Regions from separate parts of the Gluconobacter sp. GP1 genome, predicted to be linked through region 1. Evidence: predicted binding sites of a transcription regulator. Region 1 holds the regulator's gene; each other region holds the start of a gene.
The links. The regulator LexA, encoded in region 1, represses DNA repair genes until DNA is damaged. The targets are predictions, from matches to a motif close to TGTTCTANNTANGTTC.

Region 1 (5,623 bases):
CACATCATGGGTCAGGCACCTTATGGCGTCATGGTTGTGGGCGGGCCGGAAGGTTTTGAAAAGCGCTCCTATAGAAAATACGCCATCAAGGGCCCAGTCACTCCCGGTGATGATTTCGGCATGATGCGGGAAGTCATGGAACGCCGCTTCGGAAAAAACAGGGAAGATGGAGAACGACCTGAAGACTGGCCAGATCTGCTGCTAATTGATGGCGGCCTGGGTCAGTTCAACGCAGTGCGCAACGTATTGGCAGACCTTGGCGTTACGGGAATTCCCATTGTGGCAATCGCCAAGGGCCCGGATCGTGATGCTGGACGCGAATGGTTTTTCACTGAAACACAGCCACCGTTCCAGCTTCCACCTCGTGATCCGGTTCTCTATTATCTTCAACGCCTGAGAGACGAAGCCCACCGTTTCGCCATTACGACACACAGGGCAGGGCGCTCCAAAGGACTTCGGAAATCTGAACTGGATGATGTTCCGGGAATCGGAGGTGCCCGCAAAAAGGCGCTTCTGAATCACTTCGGGTCAGCCAAGACCGTGCGACAGGCCAGTCTCGAAGAGCTTGAAACTGCACCCGGAATCAGCTCTGGAACCGCCAGAGCCATCTACGGGCACTTTCATCCCGAATGGCTTCGGACACAGAGCTGACAATTCCGTGAGGTCACGCCCTGAACGCTGGCTTGGCATAAAAAATACACACATTCAGAGCGGATTGGCGCATACCGGAGACGGATAAACTGTTCTAGACTGCTTCGTGATGCTGACTGATCTGCCAAACGTCCTGACTCTGCTCCGTATTGCGGCCATTCCTGTTCTGGTTGCCCTGCTGGCGCTGCATTCCGCACTCGGTAACGTCGCAGCCTGCGTTGTGTACACGGCTGCCTGCATTACGGACTATTTGGATGGTGCTCTGGCACGGAAATGGCAAATGCTATCCGAACTGGGTCGGATGATGGATCCGATTGCCGACAAGCTTCTTGTCGGTGCGTTGTTGCTCGCACTCGCTGGCCTGACCACACTTCCAGTGTATTCGCTCTATGCTGCCATCATCATCATGCTGCGCGAGATTCTGGTCAGTGGCTTGCGTGAATACATGGCCTCCCAACGCGCAACCCTTCCATCCACCCGCCTTGCAAAATGGAAGACCGGAATTCAGATGGTTGCGATCGGCTTCCTGATTGGCGGAGACAAAGCTGCGGCTACGCTTCATCTTTCATTCCTGCCGGCCACACTAATCGGCGGTATTCTTCTCTGGGTTTCAGTTATTCCAACAGTTCTAAGTGGGTGGGGCTATCTCACCGCCGGACTTTCCAGAATGATGGCCTCTGAGCCTCGCAAGTCCTCAAAGATCGTCTCCTGATCTGGACTATCTGTGATTATTATTGCAGTTATCAGCTCGTCATCTGGCGCTTTTAATCGATGACAGGTAAAGTTCAGGGATCGACCTTATGGGAGTACACAATGCGTAAGGCCGCTCTACTGGCATTACCTCTGGCCCTGAGCGGCTGTGCGGGCATGGGCAAGTTTTTCAATGACACCGCGCTGTGGTCGGGAAGCAACCCTAATGCTCCCCATGGCGATAGTGAAAACCTTCGCAGGGCACGCGGTGAATTCGTAGCAGCTACACCAATCCTGCCAGAAGGCGGGAACATGTGGCCCGGTTCACCTCAGCCTCTGCCAACCCTCAAAGATGTTGTGAACCCTGACAGCGTCTTTAATAAATCTCTTGGCGATCCGGCTACGTATTTTGGCGGTGCAACGCTCGACAAGAATTTCATGGGCGGTGGCATTGCTGGTACCGGTGCTCTCGGCGTCTCTGGCCCTCAAATGAAGCCAGGCGACACCATGTCCGTCGGTGAAAAAATCGATGCGATGCGTGGTGTGTCAGAAGATCGCAGTCACTTTGTCCCGACGCTTCCCACTAGCGTTCCGGATAATGCTGGTCGTTTCCTGAACAAAAACCCTGACAAAACCATCATCATCCCGAATGGGGATGGAACGAGCACGCTTATTGCTCCGGATGGCAAAGTCCGCGTTGTGCGCGGCGTGCCGTCAGTTCCTAATAAATAATCATCAGAAGTTATCTGCCTTGCAGGAGAATTAAACCAGCAAGGCAGTTTTCTTAGTACTGCCTGAAAAGGGCGACCAGCCGTCCCTGGATGCGCACACGCGCAGCCGGCAGAATACGTGTCTCGTATTCCCGATTAGCGGCTTCCAGAGCAATCGTAGAACCACGACGGCGCAGCTTCTTGAGCGTCACTTCCTGATCATCAATCAGCGCAACAACGATCTGACCATTATCCGCCACTTCGCCGCGACGGATGATGGCAACATCACCGTCCAAAATGCCAGCTTCAATCATGGAATCACCCGCAACCGTGAGAGCATAATGCTCTCCAGTGCCGAGCAGGGACGATGGTACCTGAATCTGTGCGCTATCATCCTGCAAGGCCTCAATAGGGAGGCCGGCAGCAATACGTCCGTACAGTGGAAGCTGAACGCTTGTGTTTTCAACGGGAGAGCGAGGCGCCTCGGAAAATGTCCCAGGAAGATCCTGACGACCACCCTCAACAACTGTGGGGACGAAAGGCGCCGGATTAGCCACGGCATCTACAACCAGGGCCTCAAGCCCCATATGCGGCAAACGAAGAACTTCAAGCGCTCTTGCACGATGGTGATGCCGTCGCAGAAAGCCGCGCTCTTCAAGGGCGGAAATGAGGCGATGAATTCCTGATTTGGAACGAAGTTCGAGGGCGTCCTTCATTTCATCGAAGGAAGGGGAATAGCCCGTCCGCCGAAGATGTTCGTCAATGTATAGCAAAAGCTGGTGCTGCTTACGCGTCAGCATACAGGCGCTCCCATGCGCCTCGGTGGAGGCAAAATCTGAAGATTGAGACACTGCATAAACTTATGCGACGCTCTTTTGTTCCTTATAGGTTCCTGTTCGTCCACCTGCAAGAACATCTACCAGGCATCAACAAAGCTTTTATCTGGCTAAAAACCCCGGTTTTTGCGGAAAAATGCACCTTATCCCTGGATTTTCTTCAGAAAGCCTTGACCTAGGACATACAAATCAGCATGTTGCGCCGAACTAGATCAACCTGCTGCTTTGGCACTTGCGAGCGGCATCAGGACGGCGCAAGCCCGAGGGTATCATGGGAAAAAGCAACGTTATTCAGATCCGTCTCGTCTCGTCGGCTGACACCGGCTACTTCTACGTCACGAAGAAGAACGCACGTTCTGCTACGGGCAAGATGGAAGTCCGTAAGTATGACCCGGTTGCCCGCAAGCACGTGACCTTCCGCGAAGCCAAGATCAAGTAAGATCTCGCGGATCATACGACGTTAAAAAAGGCGGCCTTTGGGTCGCCTTTTTTATTAGCTCAATTTCTGACGAATAGACTTTTCTGAACATAAAAAAAGAGCCGAGAACGGCTCTTAAAATAGTTTGTCGTGCGGACCGTAGGGGATAACGATATCACCGTTACGCGTCAGATTGAGCATGGCACGGGAACGTTCATCCAGAATGTCAGCATCAAGAGCTTTCTCTTTCAGAGCCAGCACGCGACGGTGCCACACCGCCTGTTCATCCTTGGCATCCTGCTGCGCCTGGATTGCCTGCTGCTGAAGCACAAGCTGATCCTGATAGGCACGGATACCATGAGCGCCGTGAAGGGCGTTCCACCCGAAATAAGCAGTTAGGGACAGAAAGAGCACAGGGGGAGCAACCGCGCGGATGGCACGCTTGATAAGTCTGACGGGTCTCACGCGGGGTAACAGGCTCCCTTGGCTTGAAAACTTCCCATCAATCTAGCTCAGAGAGAGGCTGCGAAACAATCACTGTTGTTCAAGACAGTAGATTATTTTAGCGCGCATATAAAACCGGCCTCCTGAATGGAGGCCGGCGTTTGTTGATCAGGCGGACTTCAGAATGCTGCTACCCGCATAACGGGCTGCGCTTCCGAGTTGCTGCTCAATACGGATCAGCTGATTGTACTTAGCCGTACGGTCAGAGCGGGAGAGGGAACCCGTCTTGATCTGACCACAGTTCGTAGCAACAGCAAGATCTGCAATGACGGCGTCTTCAGTCTCACCAGAACGATGGCTCATAACGCAGGTGTAGCCAGCCTTGTGCGCTGTTTCGACTGCTTCCAGCGTCTCCGTCAGTGTGCCAATCTGATTGACCTTCACGAGCAGGGAGTTCGCTGTCTTGGCCTTGATGCCGCGACGAAGACGCTCAGGATTGGTCACGAACAGATCATCACCAACAAGCTGGAGACGATCACCCAGACGGGACGTCAGCTCAGCCCAGCCTTCCCAGTCATCCTCAGCCAGACCATCTTCAATGGAGACAATCGGATACTTCTTGGCGAGATCTTCGAGGTAGGAGATCATGCCTGAAGAGTCGAACTCCTTACCTTCACCCTTCAGGTTGTAACGGCCGTTGCTGTAGAACTCGGTCGCTGCGCAATCGAGGGCAAACGTCACGTCATCGCCCGGACGATACCCGGCAGCCTCAACAGACTTCGTAATGAAGCTCAGAGCTTCATCGGCAGACTTCAGACCCGGAGCAAACCCGCCCTCATCACCAACATTGGTGTTGTGACCAGCAGCAGACAGACCCTTCTTGAGGGCGGCGAAGATTTCAGACCCCATGCGCACGGCATCAGCCAAGGTCGGCGCACCAACCGGCTGGATCATGAACTCCTGAATGTCGATCGGGTTATCCGCGTGTTCGCCACCATTCACGATGTTCATCATGGGAACCGGAAGCGTGTGCGCGAAAACGCCACCGACGTAGCGATAGAGGGGAAGTTCCAGCTCTTCGGCCGTCGCCTTGGCAACCGCGAGAGAAACGCCGAGAATTGCATTCGCACCAATGCGGGACTTGTTCGGTGTGCCATCCAGCTCGATCATCGCATTGTCGATTGCGATCTGATCTTCGGATTCGGCACCCTGCAGCACTTCAAGGATTTCGTCTTCGACAAAACCACAGGCCTTCAGAACACCTTTGCCGTTGTAACGGGACTTGTCCCCGTCACGCAGCTCAACGGCTTCGTGGGCGCCAGTGGAAGCACCGGAAGGAACTGCGGCGCGACCGCGGGCACCAGACGACAGCTCAACCTCAACCTCAACGGTTGGGTTACCACGGCTGTCCAGGATCTCGCGGGCGGTGATATCAACAATGGCGCTCAATGGAAGCTCTCCTGGATATGCGTGAACCGGGGGTGGCTCATAACCGTTCGGGACGGACCACACGTCTCGTCTCAAAATCAGAACACAAGGTCAATCGACGACATGCGTCTTCCTTTCCTCGCCCTGATCCTCGGTTTGGCAGGACTTATACCTTTCCTGACCCTTGGAGGGTGGATTTTCCTCGCCGGACTTTTCTCTCCGCTCCCGCATCTAACCGTTATTCTTCTGGCTTATGGGGCATGCATCCTGTCTTTTCTCGGTGCAGTCCACTGGGGCCTCGCCATGGAACGGCCAGATATCATCACAGTTCAGGGAACAGCAGATCGCGACCGCCAGAGACTCCTTCTGGGAGTCTGCCCTGCACTCTGGGCATGGCTTTCCCTCTGCGTCGGACTGCTTGGAGGGCTGCGCGCCGGATACCTGCT
Region 2 (5,623 bases), on a different contig from region 1:
GCGCTCGATGCTGCTCTGACCAAGACGCTGGAAGGGGCTACGGAACTGGAGCGCGTTCTAGCAGCCGGTCCGGTCGTGCAGGCTTCTGCAGCCGAAGCTGCTGACCTCAACCAGCCTGCCCAGTGAGTACCGCCAATCTGGCGATTGTTGGCGTCATGCTCCTTGTGGGCGTGGCGTCGGCCCTCGGGCTCTATCGAGCCGGAGGTAAGTCGCAGAAAGCCGATACGGCTGACCATGACGTGAAAGATGCGCAAGCTGCTCTCAATCGGGCCTCCGCTATGGCCCAGGCTGAAACGGATAAGCCAGCAACTGAGAGCGATGTCTTAGCGAGATTAAACAGAGGTAACGCATGAAGTGGATCGCACTTACTCTGACAGTCGCCGGCTGTACCCCCGCCCACTATGTACCGTGCCCTACAATAGTGCATTATTCTAAAGACGATCAAACGGCGTTGGCTAACGAGCTTCATGCAAATCCACACGCTCAGACCATACACTGGATCGGAGACTACATTGGGCTTCGCGACCAAGTACGAGAATGCATAAAATAAAAACTCTTTATTTCGTAGGATTTTTTACTGGATCAGGATAAATAAAAATTTGTATGTCACCATTATCTACAGGTTCACCTGCCTCACCCTCCAAATTGTCAAATCCATACATCAATAATGACGAACAAATAGCTTCAAGAATAGCATTATCAGATCTTGCCATAAACGAAATGCCATGGGAAAATATTTTTCTATTCATCCTAACTGCTGGATAAAAAACTATTTCCCATCCCGCCTTTCTTAAGGGGGAGGCTATAGATTCTGCAAATTGGTAGCAATCAGGACAAGAAGAAATCATAAAAATAACTTTTTGCGGATTGGAACTAATCGATATTACTCTTGAATATAAATCTTCCTGCGCTTTAGTTGTTAGTGATCTACCTGCCTCTTTGGTCTCGATGTTCGTAAATCTATGTTCTTGTTCGTCCCCTACATATTGAGATGCCACCTGACTCAATACTGCAAAACAAAGTGAAAAAATTAGAGGCAGATAAGTATGTAAATAATAATATCGAGATTTAACATTTTTATCTCCAACCCGATCCGTTACAGAAGCGGTCTCCGATAATGGATTAGATTTTTTTGTAATTCTATTTGCTTTTTTCGAACGCCAAAAATCTTCAAAAAAGTTTGAGGCAACTGCATAGAAAATTAAGATTGCCCCTCCCCATCCAGAGAGAGTTTGGATAGTAGACCAACTCATATTTTAAAAATCCCTTATTTCGAAAATAACTTATTACACTTCTATCATTTCCTATATATTAGGTAGTTACTTTTTATTGATACACTGTCACCAGCTCCTTGCCTGCACAATTTCACAAAGATGAGTCGTGTAACGACCGGACAGCAGTGATGCTCTTGGACGCCAAGTTCGACTCAGCCCCGTGGAAGACGAACGGATCATCCCAGCCCCGAACCGCGCATTGATTGCATCCATGGCAGCCATAGCGGCAGATGAGACTTTTGGATCTCGCGTTAAAAAAAACTGAGACTGCTGTCCGGCTGGTCTAAGGTCTGTCAGGATCACTCCTGCTTTGAAATAGCGATATGATGGAAGCCAGATAGCTTCTGCAAGCTGGGTGGCATGTCGGATCAGATCCCGGGTGTCAGCCGTGGGGTCAATCCCTGCACCAACATGCTTGGCGTACCAGGGATCACCATTATGAGGATTCGTTTGGATAAGAACGGACAGATGAGCAGCTTCAAGATGCTCGGCGCGTAGCTTCTCTGCAGCCCTGGCTGCGTAGTGTGCAACAGCTTCACGGATATCGGACCATTCTGTCAGAAGGCGTCCAAAGGTCCGTGTTGAGGCAATGCTCTTGCGGGTAGGCGACACATCTGCAAGCGCAAGACAGGACTGGCCTCGCAGCTCGGCCTGGACACGAGCCCCGACGACGGTCAGTACGCTGCGAATTGTTTTCGGATCCAGTGACACAAAGTCTGCCACCGTCTCAACACCCATGGCCTGCAATTTCTTCACAGTTTGCCGTCCAATTCCCCAGACCTCCTCGATGCTGGTGACAGCGTACCATTCGGTCCGGACAAGCGGGTCTGTTAGATCGCACAGTCCGTCGAGACGCGCATGATCCTTGGCTAACCCGTTCGCCAGCTTGGCGATCGTCTTTGTTGGTCCCCACCCGACGCAGGTCGGAATTTTCGCCTCTTGCCAGACAGCCTCCCTGATATCCTTGCAGCGCTGATACAAGTCACCTGGCAGGCTTGTTAAATCGAGGAACATCTCATCGATCGAATATGGCTCGACAGCAGGAACGCGTGCCTGAAGAACCTCATACATCCGGCGGGACATGTCGGCATAAAGGGCATAATTGGACGAATACCAGACGACCGGTCGAGCTTCAGGCCGTTTGTGGGCGAAGTGCCAGGGATCGCCCATCTTGATCCCAAGGCTTTTCGCTTCGCGTGTTCTGGCTATAGCGCAGCCGTCATTATTACTGAGAACCACGACCGGCTTGCGCTTCAGGCGTGGCTCAAAAGCACGCTGGCAGGAACAGTAGAACGAATTGCCGTCAATCAGGCCAAAGACAGGCATCAGACGTCTGTGCGGACTAGGCCGGTCGCTACGGCCCAGATTGAGACGTCAGTGTCATCATCCACCTGAAGAGGTTTTTTGGCACCTGCCGGGCGAAGCCACCAACCGTCGGGACGCTGTGTCAGCTCGCAGACGCGCAGATCATCCCCAACGCTGGCTATCACGACGACACCGGCCCTTGGGGCCAGGGCAGAATCGACCACCAGAATATCGCCGTGCTTGATGCCGCGTCCGACCAAGGCATCACCTTCGACGCGAACGGGATAACGGCTTGGCTGACGCAGATCTAGGACGGCGGCCATCAAGTCGATGGTACCCTCGATGTTGTCAGCTGCCGGTGATGCGAAACCCGTCGTGCGGTCGCCTTGATACGCCATGTTCTCCTCCTGCTTGGTGAGAACAGAAAGAGAACAAAGGAGGCTACGTCAAATGAAATTTGAAACGTTTTTATCTAATGCAAAGATTTCAAATGCTTAGAAAGTCATCATGCTAAAGCGGACATAGCTTTCTGTGCCATTGGCACAGGAAACTATCGTCATGCATCGACTAAACCGAGATTTTTGGACTGTAGCTCCCTCAGAAAATGGCTGTTTTTCCTATGGAGCACATTTTTGGTAAGGGAGAGGTCGACAGTTCAATCCTGTCCAGCAGCACCAGTCTTTTCTTCTTGAAATATGATGCTTAATTAAAATTCTTAGGCTTAACTGGCCCAGAAAACGCGTTTTCTCGCTCCGTGAATTTTGGGGCTAAGGCTCACAGAGAAACAATTCTCAAAATCGTCTCGATGTTAAAGCGAATGCGCTCTGCCTGAGCAGCCTCGGACATCAGTTCCCGTTCAAAAATGATCGATCCTGTATACTGGTTGGTGAAGTAGTAGTAGCTGACGGCTGCTATAGTGATATTGAGCTGGACCGGGTCAACGCCCTCTCGGAAAAGTCCCTGCGCCACACCGCGCTTTAAAATCGTGTCCACGAGTCCGACGAAGCGCCTGCTGACAATCTTGACGGTTTCTGAAGACTTTAAATGCCGGGCCTGTGCTAGATTCTCGCTATTCACCAGTGAAATGAATTCAGGGTTCCGGATGTAATAGTTCCAGGTAAAACGGACGAGTCGTTCAAGGGCTTCTCTAGGATCTAAACTATCCAGATCCAGCTTTTTCTCAGATTCGCGAATATCGAAATAGGCATTTTCCAGAACTGTCTGGAAGAGTTTCTCTTTACTTTCAAAGTAGTGATAAATCATGCGCTTATTGGCATTGGCTTCCAGCGCGATTGCGTCGACGCGGGCCCCTTCAAGGCCGTTTTTTGCAAACTCTTTTTTTGCGGCCTCTAGAATCCGGCTTTTTGTAGCTTCTGCGTCGCGGATTCGAGGGCGGGGCGACTGTGTGTCTGGGGACTGTGCACTCAACGGGAAATCTCGCTTTTTGCTGGAGCCGGGCCTGAAGTTCCCGCTTTATGGCCGGAAACGCGCAGACGTCAAAACATCACATAAAAAATAACATATAAAAGAGATTTACTTATCACTATAACGTGATTTATGAGATTTTCCATTCTGCGCTACCAAAGTAACCAGATGGTGCGAAAGGCGCTTTGATCTCTCCATTGTGGAGGGGCGAAACCAGGGGGCAGGATTGAGAAAAATATTCCGCGGTAGCGGTTTTTTCGGAAACATTTTCGAAGGGGCGGCTTTCTTGTGGAGAGTAATATTTTCAAACCAATGCCTGGGTAAGAGTTAAATCCCTTTCCAGCGCACCGCTTACGGCAGGCGGTTCGACAGTATCTTTACCGTTAAACAATCCTGGTGCGCTGACCGTCTGCTCACGGGACAATCTGAAACGACGATGCGTCATTGAGCGCTCGTCAAAAAAGACAGGGAGAAGCCGTCAATGAACAAGATGGCACAGAAACTGGCTCCATCCGGAGTGGCTCGTGACTTTGGGTTTTTCATCGATGGTGAGTGGCGCCACGGACGTGAGATGTTCGAGCGCAAGTCTCCCAGTCATGATGTTATTGTCACGCGAATTGCACGTTGCACGGAAGAGGATCTGAATGATGCCGTAGTCGCCGCGCGTCGTGCGTTTGAGAACGGCACATGGGCTGGTCTGGCAAGCTCAGAACGCAGTGCGATCCTGCTGAAAACGGCTGAGCTTCTGAGGCAGCGTCGCGATGACATCGCCTTTTGGGAAGTGTTGGAAAACGGCAAGCCGATTTCTCAGGCCAAGGCCGAGATCGACAACTGTATTTCCTGTTTCGAGATGGCTGCCGGTGCCGCGCGCCTTCTGCACGGCGACAGCTTCAACAATCTGGGCGAAAGCCTGTTCGGAATGGTTCTGCGCGAGCCGGTGGGTGTCGTTGGCCTCATCACGCCTTGGAACTTCCCGTTCATGATTCTGTGTGAGCGCGTGCCGTTCATTCTGGCATCTGGCTGCACGGTCGTCGTGAAGCCAGCGGAAGTCACCAGCGCAACCACGCTGATGCTTGCCGATATTCTGACGGAAGCGGGCCTGCCAAAGGGCGTCTATAACGTCGTGACGGGCACCGGAAAGAGTGTCGGTCAGGCTCTGACGCAGCATCCGGATGTGGATATGCTGTCCTTCACTGGTTCCACGGGTGTTGGCCGGTCCTGTATCCATGCGTCCGCAGACAGCAACCTCAAGAAGCTTGGCCTAGAGCTTGGTGGCAAGAACCCGATTGTCGTCTTTGCGGACAGCGATCTGGAAGATGCGGCCGATGCGGTAGCCTTTGGGATCAGCTTCAACACCGGGCAATGCTGCGTCTCGTCCAGCCGTCTGATCGTTGAAGAGTCTGTAGCTGACAAGTTTGAAAAGCTTGTTGTCGCCAAGATGGAAAAGATCCGCGTGGGCGACCCGTTTGACCCGGAAACGCAGATTGGCGCCATTACGACGGATGCTCAGAACAAAACCATTCTCGACTATATCGAGAAGGGGAAGGCCGAAGGCGCGCGCGTTCTGTGTGGCGGTAACAAGGTCGATCTGGGTCGTGGGCAGTACATTGCGCCAACGC
Region 3 (5,623 bases), on a different contig from region 1:
GAGATTACATCGGCCTGCGTGATCAGGTCCGAGCGTGTAATGGTTGATAAGGGGGGGAAAGCGGATCGGCTATTGGGCAGAATAATTAGTCGACCGGACGGTTCATATTGAACAATCTTCGCGACGTCCTCCTGCCCAATTGTAGCCGGATGATGCTCGCAGACAGGCGCCATAAAACTGATCTTCGACTTATTCATTCAAAATCAGCTTATGGACGTTAGACTTTTTTGGAGAGATATTTCTACGAGATACCTTTCGTGCCTACTACGATGCATACATTCGTTGCTAGATTGCGCCTGAATAGATTTCCTCCAACCGAGCCAACAGCGGCTCGAAAGCTGAGAAAGACGATGCTGGAAGACTTTTCACATGCGTGGCGAATGCCGTCTTTTGGTCGTCTTTGAAATATGGAATCTGTGCGCCGAGCGGCATTTGCTTAGCATCGAGCATGCCAGCTGGTATGTCCGTGTCTTTAAAAAGGAGTTCGATCGATAGGGCCGAATTACCTTTGAGGCTTCGACTGGCATAATCCGCCCTGTAGGATGGAACCGGTAAGAGCATCGCCCATCCCAAACCTTCAGTATGTCGCTTGATCAAACCAGCCGATTCCGTTGTAGAAACGAGCGGCCTGGCGTTTTGGCGCCAAACCCCATTCCACTGATTGAACGCGCCATCAAAATCGAATAATCCAACGATCATTCTCGATCCCAATCGGTTGAACAGTTCCTGATCGTTCAACGTTATGGAAATATTGCGATCTCCAAGCGCCGCTCTGGTTTCGAAGAAGCGTGGCTTCCCCGATCTTAGCTTGTCCCAGGCAGTATTCAAAATTTCGCCGTCAGTTTCTCCCTCCGTCAGAATCAGCAAGGGCTGTACAGCCGTTTGAAGGAATGCCTCGATGTTGAAAGCGCGAACGGCTTCAGATCCGGAGGACGATGGGTAAAGAGGCGCGGCCATCTCAGTGACCCTGCCTGTAACCGGATCCTTCTCTAAAATGATCGGCTTTGCGCCCGCTGCCCCATGAACAATAAATGGCGAGTGAGTGGAGAAAATTATCTGAGGATGTCTGCCTTGAGCGTCGCTTAAAAGCGCCACATAGAAATCAACAATCCTAGCTTGCCACTCAGGATGCAAACTCAATTCGGGTTCGTCTACTAGTACGATTCCCTCACTAACTGCCTGAAGGTTCTGCAGGAGGAAGCCCGCTCGAAAAACGATCTGCTTCTCACCGGTACTCAGCGTATTGAGCGTGCTAGTCCTACCGAATTCTATAAATTCAACGCGTATTTCTCCGTTGCTGCGCTCGATCTTCTGAAAGCGTTTGTATGGAAACATCGCGTTGAACGCCTTCTCAAAACGTCCGAAGCGGACGTTCGTGACGGAGGGAGGCGGAGCCACACCTGGGTTTCTCTCTACCCATGCGCTCAAATCCTCCGCGTCAGCAGCACGAATATCAACAAGAAGCTGGCCAATCCGTTGGGCGAGATCTTGGCCACTTCTTTGCGATGTAGCATTTGGTTCGTCGAGCGTTAGCGTTGTTACGCTCCTCAAAGTTTGAACACGAAAATCGAGCGCAGCCTCGCTGAGGAAGCTTTTGAATACTCCTTTCCACGGAGAATGCTGAGAATCGATCAGAGATCTTACGGGACCGGAGGGAGTGACCCAATCGAGATTGGTATAAGGCCAAGGGTTGGGTATGCTATTGTCGAAGTTTAGGCTGGCGCTGACTACCGGTGAGGCGGGCGAGATTGCGCCATTTGTAGGCCCGACAAACCGCGCGAGATCCGTCGGCTCAATTTCCAGCGTCAAGCTGACCCGTCCGATCTGAGCATTTCCATCGCTCTCGAAAGTCTTTTGGATTGCATCCAAAATCGCAGTTTTGCCTATGCCGTTGCCGCCAGCAAGCACGATAAGTGGGTAGCTAGATCCTGCTGGATCCGTGAACGATACGACAACATCACCGATCCCCGGATGGCCGATGATTTCTACCTGTTTGATACGCAAGCGATTCTCCCATGTGACGTCATGAACGTAACATTGAGTCAAACAGGTATCTTCTAATTTCAAGGCTGCTGACCGAAATGAGAGCCGCAGAAACGTGCTTCCACGCCCACATATCGTAGACGATCAGAACGCACGCGGCACAGAACCTGATTAGAATGCCTGTTATGAGGCAAGATATCACTCACGTCAGGAGGCATCCCGCTCTCAACCCGAATGGGTTACGGAGAGAGCAACGTCTCATGTCCACGATTAGCAAAACAAATCGACGCGCTAAATGACCGACATGAGAAGGAACCGGACATTATAAACCTACCAACTTCGCACATTTACAATTTCACTGAGACGGGTTGTGTAGCGAGCAGAAAGCAATGATGTCCTGGGACGCCAAGTCTGACCCAGTCCCGTGGAAGACGGGCGGATGATGCCCGCCCCAAATCGCGCATTGATCGCATCCATCGCAGCCATAGCAGCGGATGAGACTTTCGGCTCTCGTATTGAAAAAAGCTGAGATTGCTGACCGGCCGGTCTAAGGTCAGTCAGGATCACGCCTGCTTTGAAATAGCGATAGGTTGGAAGCCAAACAGCTTCTGCAAGCTCCGTGGCATGTCGGATCAGATCCCGAGTGTCAGACGTAGGCTCAATCGCCGCACCGACATGCTTAGCGTACCAAGGGTCGCCATTATGAGGATTGGTTTGGATTAGAACAGATAGGTGAGCGGACTCCAGATGTTCGGCGCGAAGCTTTTCTGCCGCTCTGGCCGCGTAATGAGCAACGGATTCACGGATCTCGGACCATTCTGTCAGCATGCGGCCAAAGGTCCGTGTCGAGGCAATACTTTTCCGACTGGACGAAACATCCGAAAGCGCAAGGCACGACTGTCCACGCAGTTCCGCCTGGACGCGAGCCCCTACGACAGTCAGCAGATTCCGGATTGATTTTGGGTCCAGTGACACAAAGTCTGACACTGTCTCGACGCCTATCGACTGCAGTTTCTTTACGGTTTGCCTTCCAATCCCCCAGACCTCTTCAATGCTGGTGACAGCGTACCATTCCGCCCGGATATGCGGATCTGTTAGGTCACATAGCCCTTCCAAGCGCGCGTGATCCTTGGCCAAACCATTCGCCAGCTTGGCGATCGTCTTTGTTGGTCCCCACCCGACGCAGGTGGGAATTTTTGCCTCTTGCCAGACAGCTTCCCTGATATCCTTACAGCGCTGATACAAGTCACCTGGCAGGCTTGTCAGATCGAGGAACATTTCATCGATCGAATAGGGCTCTACAGCAGGAACGCGCGCCTGAAGAACCTCGTACATCCGGCGGGACATGTCGGCATAAAGGGCATAATTGGACGAGTACCAGACGACCGGTCGAGCTTCAGGGCGTTTGCGGGCGAAGTGCCAGGGATCGCCCATCTTGATCCCAAGGATTTTAGCTTCGCGTGTTCTGGCTATGGCGCAGCCGTCATTATTACTAAGAACCACGACTGGCTTGCGCTTCAGGCGCGGCTCGAAAGCACGCTGGCACGAGCAATAGAATGAATTGCCATCAATAAGACCAAAGACACGCATCAGACGTGTGTGCGAACCAAGCCGGTCGCTACAGCCCAGATTGAGACGTCGGTGTCATCATCGACCTGGACAGGTTTAGTAGCTCCTGATGGGCGAAGCCACCATCCATCGGGACGCTGTGTCAGCTCGCAAACGCGCAACTCATCTCCGACGCTGGCGATTACGACGACACCCGCCCGTGGGGCTAGGGCAGAATCGACCACAAGAATATCGCCATGCTTGATTCCTCTTCCGACCAGGGCATCACCTTCGACGCGGACGGGATAGCGGCTTGGCTGACGCAGATCCAAAACGGCCGTCATCAGGTCGATGGTGCCCTCGATATTGTCAGCTGCGGGTGATGCAAAACCCGTGGTGCGGTCGCCTTGATACGCCATGTTCTCCTCCTGCTCATCGAGAACAGAAAGAGAACAAAAAGGGCCACGTCAAATGAATTCTGAAATGAAATTTTGTTTGCTAGGAATTTCAGCAAGTTACGCGGAACGCCTTAGACTGAGAGGATCATTGTTTTACAATTTCCCTCTAAGTCATTGATTTTATATGGTGACATTAGAGCTGTATTAAAACGCAAGACTATGATTTTATTAGAGAAATCTATTCCTCTCGCGGACACCACACAAAGCCCCTCTTTCTCCACTCCCGAGTAATATTTTACATTTTCCCTACGCTTTACAGTCACGATAATTTTCGTATTTTCCAATAAATTTTTTATTTAATAATTTTTGCATACCCCCCCTATTCAGAGGAATTTACACACTAAAAATCTCTGAAACAGTGATAAAATATCGCCAAACTTTTAGTCACTATTAGGTTTTTACTTTCCATTCGCATCGAATCACTTCGGAAAGCCATTAAGATGGGGCCGGTTAGAAATTGTCCGCATTCCTTCACCTCTAATGATTTTGAAGACGCCAGTTTTTTCAGTACGCCGCTTGTCCACTCACCTTGGAAATTTCCGCGGCCTAAGGCCAAATTTACCACACGGTGCCACTAACCTCAGATGACCGGTTAGTATCGGCACCGTATCTCAAACACACCCACTTTGACGCAAATGCTTGTGTGAAGGGACCGACCCTCCACATGTAATGACCCAAAAAGTGCGAGTACGTTACAAACATGTGTTTGGCCTACTATGACGATCAAACGTGACATCAGCCTGCATTATAAAATAGCGATTGAGGCATGAGGAGAGCCTGTGACATGAAACTCGTGAGGACAGTTTTCATCGCCGTCTTATTACTGCCTTACACGAGGCATGCAGTGGCCGATCCCGTGAGTGCCGTGCCAAGCTGGCGATCTTATACTCCAGCTGGAAATCCGGAAGATCCTGTCAGGTCTGATGCCGTCAACGGGCGGATGCGAAATCCCAGCATTCAGGGCGGTTCAGCCTCAGGTCTTGACGTCACCACTTCCGTGGCACGAGCGATCGGAGCTCCGACAGCGCATACACTTGCCGATCATCTGGGACGCATTCTCAGCCCTCTGGATTTCGGCGCCAAATGTAACGCCGCCATTGATGATCATGTCGCGCTCTCGACCGCTTTTGCCTATGTTATGGCCACCGGCAATTCACTGACGTTCCCGGCGGGTCGGCTTTGCGTCAATAACGCACCAATCCGCATTTCAACCGGATCAGGCAATATTGTTGATATTAATTTCAACAGCGGAGGCGTTGTGACGACGACCGGATCAGATTTTCTGGTCTTCGATGGATCAAATGTTCCCAAGATGTCCGGCTTCAACATTCATGATGGCGTATTTTTTGATACGGCCGGAAAAGCAAAATTCGTGACCGTCCAGAACGCGAAAGAATTTTTTGGATATTTCCAGTCCAGCATTCACGGCATGTCGGTTCCTAACAAAGACCCACGTTACCCAAATGCTTCTGTTGTGTCTGCGGGAGCAGGGTCCTTATTCTACGGACAGAATGTCGGCCATTTCAGTATCTATAGAAACTACGGCTCGTTTTCTCGGGCTTTCACCGAGTTCACGGGCGTGGCGAAAGCAGTAGGAACAACTGGCGCAGACCAGTACTCATCTGACTCTGATG

Region 2: the regulator LexA is predicted to act here: its motif matches at 2,998-3,013, upstream of R5H23_RS04600 (S24 family peptidase).
Region 3: the regulator LexA is predicted to act here: its motif matches at 3,971-3,986, upstream of R5H23_RS12550 (S24 family peptidase).

The regions. Positions count from the first base shown of each region.
Region 1 covers NZ_JASGXC010000001.1:423,582-429,204, reverse strand. The annotation lists gene uvrC (excinuclease ABC subunit UvrC) at 1-651, shown strand, start outside; gene pgsA (CDP-diacylglycerol--glycerol-3-phosphate 3-phosphatidyltransferase) at 761-1,363, shown strand; gene R5H23_RS02110 (hypothetical protein) at 1,465-2,073, shown strand; gene lexA (transcriptional repressor LexA) at 2,126-2,851, opposite strand; gene rpmG (50S ribosomal protein L33) at 3,159-3,326, shown strand; gene R5H23_RS02095 (septum formation initiator family protein) at 3,441-3,770, opposite strand; gene eno (phosphopyruvate hydratase) at 3,918-5,198, opposite strand; gene R5H23_RS02085 (DUF3429 domain-containing protein) at 5,301-5,623, shown strand, end outside.
Region 2 covers NZ_JASGXC010000002.1:1,414-7,036, forward strand. The annotation lists gene R5H23_RS04580 (hypothetical protein) at 1-126, shown strand, start outside; gene R5H23_RS04585 (hypothetical protein) at 123-353, shown strand; gene R5H23_RS04590 (hypothetical protein) at 558-1,253, opposite strand; gene R5H23_RS04595 (DUF4113 domain-containing protein) at 1,341-2,600, opposite strand; gene R5H23_RS04600 (S24 family peptidase) at 2,600-2,977, opposite strand; gene R5H23_RS04605 (TetR/AcrR family transcriptional regulator) at 3,354-4,007, opposite strand; gene R5H23_RS04610 (aldehyde dehydrogenase family protein) at 4,486-5,623, shown strand, end outside.
Region 3 covers NZ_JASGXC010000005.1:1,899-7,521, forward strand. The annotation lists gene R5H23_RS12540 (ATP-binding protein) at 286-2,004, opposite strand; gene R5H23_RS12545 (DUF4113 domain-containing protein) at 2,314-3,573, opposite strand; gene R5H23_RS12550 (S24 family peptidase) at 3,573-3,950, opposite strand; gene R5H23_RS12555 (hypothetical protein) at 4,834-5,623, shown strand, end outside.